One region of the Stenotrophomonas sp. Steno-Z4 genome, then DNA from elsewhere that is predicted to be linked to it. Evidence: riboswitches for the same ligand, from Rfam matches in the RefSeq annotation. Region 1 holds a riboswitch; the other holds the start of a gene.

Region 1 (4,206 bases):
CCAGTGGGTCCGGCCGCCGGCCGCGCTTGCTAGACTGCGACCATGTTCGATACTTCCACGCTCACCGGCAGCAAGCCGGAACAGTACGGCCAGCTGCTGGCCCAGGCCCGTGCCCTGGTGCACGGTGAACGCGACCGCATTGCCAATGCCGCCAACCTGTCAGCGCTGGTCTACCACGCGCTGCCGCAGCTGAACTGGGTGGGTTTCTACCTGTTTGATGGCACTGAACTGGTGGTCGGCCCGTTCCAGGGCCTGCCAGCCTGCGTGCGCATTCCGCTGGACAAGGGTGTGTGCGGCGCGGCCGCCTCGCAGCGGGTAACCCAACGCATCGAGGACGTGGACGCCTTCCCGGGCCACATCGCCTGTGATTCGGCCTCGCGCTCGGAACTGGTGGTGCCGCTGGTCCACGGCGACACCCTGATCGGCGTGTTCGACCTGGACAGCCCGGTGCTGGCCCGTTTCGATGCCGATGACCAGGCCGGGCTGGAAGCCATCGCCGCGGTGTTCGTCGAGGCCCTGGGATGAGCACCAAGCTGCGCAACATCGGCCCCAAGAGCGCGGCCTGGCTGCGCCAGGTCGGTCTGCGCACTGCCGAAGACCTGGCCGCGGCCGGGTCGGTGGGCGCGTTCGTGAAGGTACGCCGCGCCGGCTTCAAACCGAGCCTCAACCTGCTCTACTCGCTCGAAGGCGCGCTGCAGGACTGCCACTGGCAGGAACTGCCCGAAGCGCGCCGCGCCGAGCTGGTGGCCGAATACGACGCGATCATCGCCGACAAGCCGCTGAAGAAGGCACCGCCGGCCTCGGGCCCGGTGTATGACCGCACCGTGGCCAACGATGACGATGCCGACGGCGGCGACGCCGCGTTCGACACCGACGACGACCGCTAGGGCGACGCCTGCTGCAACTCCAGTAGTTCCCCCCACAGCTCCCCATCGTCCCGCTCCACCCGCAGCTGCAGCCGCGTACCGTGGTCGATGCGCAGCGCCCAGCACATCGCCATCGGCAGCCCGCACACCTGCGACAGCACCATCCGCAACGGGCCGCCATGGCTGACCACCAGCGTTGGAACCGGCTCGGGCTCATCCAGCAGCCGATGCAATGCGCGCGCGATGCGGCGCTCGAAATGCCCCCAGCTTTCGCCATGCGGCGGCGGATTCGCATGCGCGTCCAGGTGGAATGCCTGCAGCGCCTGCATCGGCAGCGCCTGCAGCGGCTGGCCGTCCCAGTCGCCGAAATCCAGCTCCTCCCATTCCTCGTCCGCGATCACCTCCAGCCCGCGCGGCAGCGCCAACGCAGCGGCGGTGTCCAGCGCACGCCGGCGCGGTGAACTCAGCACGCGCTGCCAGTGCAGGTCGGCATGGCGTGCGCAGATCAGATGGATGCCCTGCACGTCCAGCGGCGGATCGGTACGCCCATCCAGGTGGTCGTCGCGGCCAGTGGCCGCGTGCCGGATCAGGTCCAGGATCATAGGGACTGCAACCACGTCAAAAAGCGAGGCGCATTCTAACCGCTGGCGTCGCACCGCCCCTGCCGGCAGTGCGCCGGCCGCCGGGCTTTGCTCTACACTGCGCCCACTTTCAGGTGACCTGCGGCGCAAGCCGGCAGGTTGAAACGGGAAGCCGGTGACGCAACAGGTCCTGCCTGCTGCCATTCCGGCGCTGCCCCCGCAACGGTAAGCGTGGAAGCCAGGCAACATGCCACTGTGCGCAAGCATGGGAAGGCGCCTGGCGCGATGGTCCGCCATCGGCCCGCGAGCCCGGAGACCGGCCTGGAAGACGACTGGTTGCGATGCGGCGGGCATGGCGGCGGCAAGCGGCGCCGTACCTGCGCCCGCCCACCGTCCCTGCCCCCGTTGACCGCCTCCCACAACCTTGCCGCGCGGGCGTGCGCGGTGTTTGGAGTCAACGATGAAGCTGCAGATCCGCCTTCTTTCCCTGGCCGTACTCTCGGCGCTGCCCGGTGTGGCCGCCGCACAGGACGATGCCACCGCACTGGACCAGGTGCTGGTGACCGCCACGCGCACCCCGATTGCCCTGCAGGACAGCATCTCGCCGGCGCAGGTGATCGACCGCGCCGAAATCGAGCGCAGCCAGGCGCCGTCGCTGCAGGACCTGCTGCGCGGCCGCGCCGGCATCAACCTCAACAACAGCGGTGGGCTGGGCAAGCAGAGCTCGCTGTTCCTGCGCGGCACCAATTCGGCCCACACCCTGGTGCTGGTCGATGGCGTGCGCATCAACACCGGCGACCTTGGCCTGGCCATGCTGCAGGACCTGCCGCTGGCGCAGATCGAACGCGTGGAAATCGTGCGCGGCCCGCAGTCCAGCCTGTACGGCGCGGACGCGATCGGCGGCGTGATCCAGATCTTCACCCGACGCAATGCCGGCGACTTCGCCCCCCACCTGCAACTGGGCGGCGGCAGCAACGGCCTGCGCGAAGCCAGCGGCGGCTTTGGCGGCACCGGCGCGCGCGGCTGGTTCGGCACCGACATCGCCTACCAGCACACCGACGGCATCAACTCCTGCAACGGTGATCCAGTCACCTTCGCCGGCTGCGGCGCCAACGAACCCGACCGCGACGGATACCGCAACCTGTCGATGAGCCTGCGCGGCGGCTACACGCTGACCGACAGCCTGAGCGTGGAAGGCACCGCGCTGCGCGCCGAAGGCGAGAACCACTACGACGGCTACTACAACTACTCCGAAACCCTGCAGCAGGTGCTGGGCGGCAAGGTCCGCTACACGCCGAGCGAGCGCTTCACCCTGACCGCCAACGTCGGCCGTGCCGACAACGAGTCGGACAACTACAACGACGACACCTGGCTGGGCGCCGCACAGACCCACCGCGACAGCGCCTCGGTGCAGGCCGACGTGGGCATCGCCGACGGCCAGCTGCTCAGCGCCGGCGTGGACTGGAGCCAGGACAACCTGGACGGCAGCAGCGCGGGCTATCTGGTCGACAGCCGCGACAACACCGGCGTATTCGTGCAGTACCAGGGCCGCTTCGGCGCGCACCACCTGCAGGCCAGCGTGCGCAACGACGACAACGAACAGTTCGGCAACCACACCACCGGCAGCTTGGGCTGGGGCATGGAACTGGGCAGTGGCTTCCGCCTCAATGCCAGCTACGGCACCGCGTTCAAGGCGCCGACCTTCAGTGACCTGTATGACCCGTGGAGCGGCGTGCCCGGGCTGGATCCCGAGAAATCCAAGAGCGCCAACCTTGGCATCGCCCAGCAGGGCGACAGCTGGCGCTGGGGCCTGGATGTGTATGAAACCCGCATCGATGACCTGATCACCTACGACGCCACCACCTTCATGATGTCGCAGGTGGAAAAGGCGCGGATCCGTGGCGCCGAGCTGACCGGCTCAATGACCGTGGCCGGCTTTGACCTCAGCGCACAGCTCAGCCACACCGACCCCCGCAACCGCACCGACGGCAGCGCCCAGTTCGACAACTGGCTGGCCCGCCGCGCGCAGGACACCGCGCGCCTGGACATCGACCGCCGCTTCGGTGGCTTCCGCGCCGGCGTGACCGCCTTCGGTGCCGGCAAGCGCTACGACAACGCCGACAACAGCGTGCGCCTGGCCGGGTATGGCACCGTGGACCTGCGCCTGGAATACGCGCTCAGCCGCGACTGGTCGGTGCTGGGCCGGGTCACCAATGTGTTCGACCGCGATTACGAAACGGTGGCCTGGTACAACCAGCCGGGCCGCGAGTACCGCCTGAGCGTGCGTTACCAGCCGAAGTAAACCGGCGTTGGCCGGCATCGCAAGGTGCCGGCCAACGGCCGGCGCTACCGGGTGCACGAGCACGGCTCGGCATCACCGCCGCTCCACGAGCAGGGTGCGGCGTCACGGCCGCTCCACGAGCAAAGTACGGCGTCACGGCCGCTCCACGGACACGGTAGGTGCCGACCGTTGGTCGGTACGGCGTCACGACCGCTCGACGAGCACGGTAGGTGCCGACCGTTGGTCGGCACGACGCCACGACCGCGCTACAACCCGGGCAACGCCCGCAGGTCGTCCACCACCGCCACCGCGTCCACCGTCGCCAGGTCCAGCCCGCGCGGATACCCGTACCGCACCAGCGCCACCGGCATGCCTGCATCCACCGCAGCGCGATAGTCGGTGATCGAATCCCCCACCATCAAGGCGGCCGTGGGGGCCACCCCGAATGCAGCGGCGATATGCCGCAGCGGTACGCCAC
Region 2 (4,206 bases), on a different contig from region 1:
CACCGGCGGCTTCACGCAGCGCGAGCCGTAGCTCTGCACCCAGCCGTTCTTGGTGAAGGCAAAGCCCTCCAGCTGCTCGCCGAAGTACTCCACCATGTCGTTGCGCTCGAACTCGCCGTGCACCAGCACGTCCAGCCCGATCTGCTCCTGGATGCGCACGCAGTGCTCGGTCTGGCTGGCCAGAAACGCATCGTAGTCGGCGTCGGGCAGGGTGCCGGACTTGTTGCGGGCGCGGGCCTCACGCACTTCCAGCGTCTGCGGGAAGGAACCAATGGTGGTGGTGGGGAAGCGCGGCAGCTTCAGTGCGGCGGCCTGGGCCAGGTGGCGCTGCGGGTAGCGGCTGTGGCGCTGTGCATCGGCCGGGGTCAGTGCGGCCAGGCGCGCGGCCACGGCGGGGTTGTGCACGCGCGGCGAGCGCTTGCGGGAGGCGACGCGCTCGCGCGAGAGCTCAAGCGCGGCTTCGGCGCGCGCCGGCGCGTCGATCGCATCGGCCAGCACGCGCAGCTCTTCCAGCTTCTGCTTCGAGAACGCCAGCCAGCCACGCAGTTCGTCGTCCAGCTTCTTCTCATGCGCCAGGTCCACCGGGCTGTGCAGCAGCGAACACGATGGCGCCAGCCACAGGAAATCGCTGCCCAGCTGGCCGTGGGCATAGCGCGCCAGCACCAGCGCGTTGTCCAGGTGGGTACGCCAGATGTTGCGGCCGTTGACCAGGCCGGCCGAGAGCACGCGGCCGGCGGGCAGGGCCTTGATCACCGCATCCAGCTGTTCCGGCGCGCGCACCAGGTCCACGTGCAGGCCATCCACCGGCAGCGAGGCCGCCAGTTCCAGGTTGTCGTCCAATGCGCCGAAGTAGGTGGCCACCAGCACCTTCGGGCGGGGGGCGTCGGCCAGCACGGCGTATGCGTGTTCAAACGCGGCGCGCGCCTCCGGGCTGAGGTCCTGCACCAGCGCCGGCTCATCCAGCTGCACCCACTGCGCGCCTGCGGCCAGCAGCTGGCCCAGCAGCTGCACGTACACCGGCAGCAGCGCATCCAGCAGGTCCAGCGCCGGGCTGCCGTCGGTGGTCTTGGACAGCAGCAGGAAGGTCACCGGGCCGATCAGCACCGGGCGGGTTTCGATACCCAGCGCCCTGGCCTGGCGGTACTCGGCCAGCGGCTTGTCGCCGCGCAGCGCGAAGCCCTGGCCGGCCTGCAGTTCGGGCACGAGGTAGTGGTAGTTGGTGTCGAACCACTTGGTCATTTCCAGCGCGTGCAGGTCGAAGCCATCGCGCTGCAGCCCGCGTGCCATCGCGAAATAGCCGGCCAGCGGATCGGCATCGGCCAGCGCGCGGTAGCGGGCGGGAATGGCATCGAACAGGAAGGCGGCATCCAGCACCTGGTCGTACAGGCTGAAGTCGTTGCTGGGTGGCACATCCACCCCGGCGTCGCGCTGCAGCTGCCAATGCGTGGTACGCAGGGCGGTGGCGGTGTCCTGCAGCGCTTCGGCGCTGCTCTGGCCGGACCAGTACGCTTCCAGCGCGCGCTTGAGCTCGCGTTTGGCGCCGATGCGGGGGAAACCCAGGTTGGTAACAGTGGTCATGGAACGTGTCCTCATTGCAGTAGCGGCATTGAGGAACGAAGGAACTGCGCGGCACCCACGCCATTGCTGCCGTGTCCGCCCCGCCAGCGACCTTCGCCCCCGCGGGCGAACCGGATGCCGTGAAGCGGACGCACGGGGGCAGCGCCACGCAGGACGCATGGCGGCAGGCCCCGGCAACCTCCCCGCGGACGTTCCAGGTCGAATCAGAGGACGGTCGTGTCCTCCGGCCGGGGCCGGTATTCGGGCTGATGGACACGGGCACGGAGCCCACCTACTTCCTGCCGCTTCCCAGGCGCCAAGCCCAGTGCTGTTGGCAGGTTTCGTTTCCACTCACCGCTGCGGGGCAGCTCCGGAATGGGTGCGCAAGGCACCGTCACCGGATTCCCGTTTAAACCCATCCCTTCATCTGCATGAAGAGATGGATACCTTCGACGAGCACAAGGTAGGCCGAGTTGGGGCGGCGGTCAAGGGGAGTGCGTGCACTGCCTTGTGCGGCCCACTGCATCCGTGCGCCCACTTGCCGCGTATCTCTCCAGCAACCTCCCATGGAAACCGGCATGCGCCGCCTCCCTCTCAGCTCGGCTGGACTGCTTCTGCTGCTGTTCCCGTTGCTGGCGCCTGCCCAGGCCGTGCAGCGGCAGGAAGGGCGCGCGTTCGCTGCGGATGGTGGTTCGTTGCTCTACCGCGAGACGCACTGGCTGCAGGGGCCGCCCGAGGCGTTGTCGCGGCTGGTGCTGTACCGCTGCGCGGACGGCCGCCCCTTCGCGCGCAAGTGGATGACGCCGCAGGGCAGCCCGCAGACGCCGGATTTCGCGCTGGAAGACGGCCGCGACGGCTACCAGGAAGGCGTGCGTGGGAATGGTGCGGCGCGCACGGTGTATGTGCGTGCCACTTCGGACGACAAGCTGGTCAGCCGCGCCTTGGAGGTGCCTGCGGGCGCGGTCGTCGACGCCGGATTCGACGCGGCCGTGCGCCGGCATTGGGCGGACCTGCTCGAAGGGCAGCCGGTGGCGTTCCAGTTCCTGCTGCCCAGCCGCCAGCGGCTGGTGCCGTTGAAGCTGCAACGCACCGCAGCGCTCACCTGGAAAGGGCAGCCGGCGCAGCAGCTGCAGATGAAGCTCGATGCCTGGTTCGGCTTCGCGGTGCCGGCGGTAACCCTCATCTATGCCAGCGCCGACCAGCGCCTGCTGCAGTTCACCGGCACCGGCAACGTACGTGACCACAAGGGGCGCTACCCGCAGGTGCGCGTGGAGTTCCCCTCGCCGCCCGTAGCCGCTGGCGCGGCCGAGCTTGCCACGGCGCGGGGGCAAGCGTTGGTGAAGACATGCGACTCATGAATACCCTCTTGCAGCCGACCTCAGGAGCAACGACCATGCAGGCTTGCTACCTGCCGACACCGAGCCCGCGATGCCTGAGCTGGATGCTTCCGATACCGCCGCATCAACACGCTTGGACCGGCTTCTGGTCCAGGTGGCCGAGGGCGACCGCCAGGCGTTCGAGTCCGTTTACCAGCTGGCCTCGGGCCGGCTGTTCGCGATCTGCCTGCACACCCTGCGCGACCGCCGCGATGCCGAAGAGGTCCTGCAGGACGTCTTCACCACGGTCTGGCGCAAGGCCACCCAGTTCGATGCCACGCGGGCCTCGGCCATGACCTGGCTCTCGATGATGGCGCGCAACCGCGCGATCGACCGCCTGCGCTCGGCCCCGCCGCGCCCGCTGGATGAGCTTTCCGTGGCCGAAGAGATTCCCGATTTCGCGCCGCAGCCGGCGCAGGCGGCCGAGCACGCCTCCGACCGCGAGCGTCTGGATGATTGCCTGGATACCCTGGAACCGCGCCGCCGCTCGCTGATCCGCAGTGCGTTCCTGCACGGTGCCAGCTATGAAGAGCTGGCCCGCCGCATCGGTTCGCCGCTGGGTTCGGTGAAGAGCTGGATCCGGCGCGGGCTGGGCCAACTGCGGGTGTGCCTCGAACGATGAACATCCGCGACCTTCACGATATTCAAGACGACGGCCAGCCGCCGAGCGCCGACATCCTGGCCGGCGAATACGTGCTGGGCGTGCACGACGCCGCCGAGCGCCTCAAGATCGAACACCGCATCGCCACCGACCCGGGCTTCGCCCGGCTGGTCGAGCAGTGGCAGGTGCGGCTGGCCCCGCTGCTGGAAGAGCTCGGCAGCGAGGCGGTGCCGGCGCACCTGTGGCCGCGCATCCGCAGCGAGCTGGGCTGGCCGGCGGTGACCGCCGCGCCCAGGCTCTGGCAGCGCACCGGCTTCTGGCAGGGCATGACTGCCCTGGCGGCGGCGCTGGCACTGGTGGCGGTGTTCAACCGCCAGCCGCTGCCCACCGCCCCGTCCACCCCGGTGGCCGTCACCCCGGCGCAGACCCCGGCCGAGCCGGAGCAGGCGACCAAGCCGGTCACCCCGCTGCTGCACGACGATGGCACGCCCGGCTGGCTGGCCTCGGTCGACAAGGCACAGGGCAAGGTGTTGATGGTGCCCGTCCCCGCACCGGCCGATGCGGCTGGCCGCGCACCGGAGCTGTGGCTGATTCCGGCCGGCGGTACGCCGCGTTCGCTGGGCCTGGTGTCCATCAACCGTGCCCACACCGTGGCCGTGCCCGACGCGCTGC

The links. Region 1 has a riboswitch for cobalamin ahead of btuB (TonB-dependent vitamin B12 receptor). Riboswitches for the same ligand answer to the same signal wherever they lie in the genome.
Region 2: linked by a shared signal. The riboswitch ahead of metE (5-methyltetrahydropteroyltriglutamate--homocysteine S-methyltransferase) and the one ahead of btuB (TonB-dependent vitamin B12 receptor) in region 1 are both predicted to bind cobalamin.

What each region holds. Positions count from the first base shown of each region.
Region 1 covers NZ_JBWJPC010000005.1:149,318-153,523, reverse strand. Annotated here, with positions in the region: gene AC06E7_RS13265 (GAF domain-containing protein) at 43-525, shown strand; gene AC06E7_RS13260 (TfoX/Sxy family protein) at 522-887, shown strand; gene AC06E7_RS13255 (histidine phosphatase family protein) at 884-1,468, opposite strand; cobalamin riboswitch at 1,563-1,786, shown strand; gene btuB (TonB-dependent vitamin B12 receptor) at 1,908-3,749, shown strand; gene gph (phosphoglycolate phosphatase) at 3,995-4,206, opposite strand, start outside.
Region 2 covers NZ_JBWJPC010000002.1:376,653-380,858, forward strand. Annotated here, with positions in the region: gene metE (5-methyltetrahydropteroyltriglutamate--homocysteine S-methyltransferase) at 1-1,578, opposite strand, end outside; cobalamin riboswitch at 1,793-2,024, opposite strand; gene AC06E7_RS08115 (hypothetical protein) at 2,136-2,915, shown strand; gene AC06E7_RS08120 (sigma-70 family RNA polymerase sigma factor) at 2,986-3,555, shown strand; gene AC06E7_RS08125 (anti-sigma factor) at 3,552-4,206, shown strand, end outside.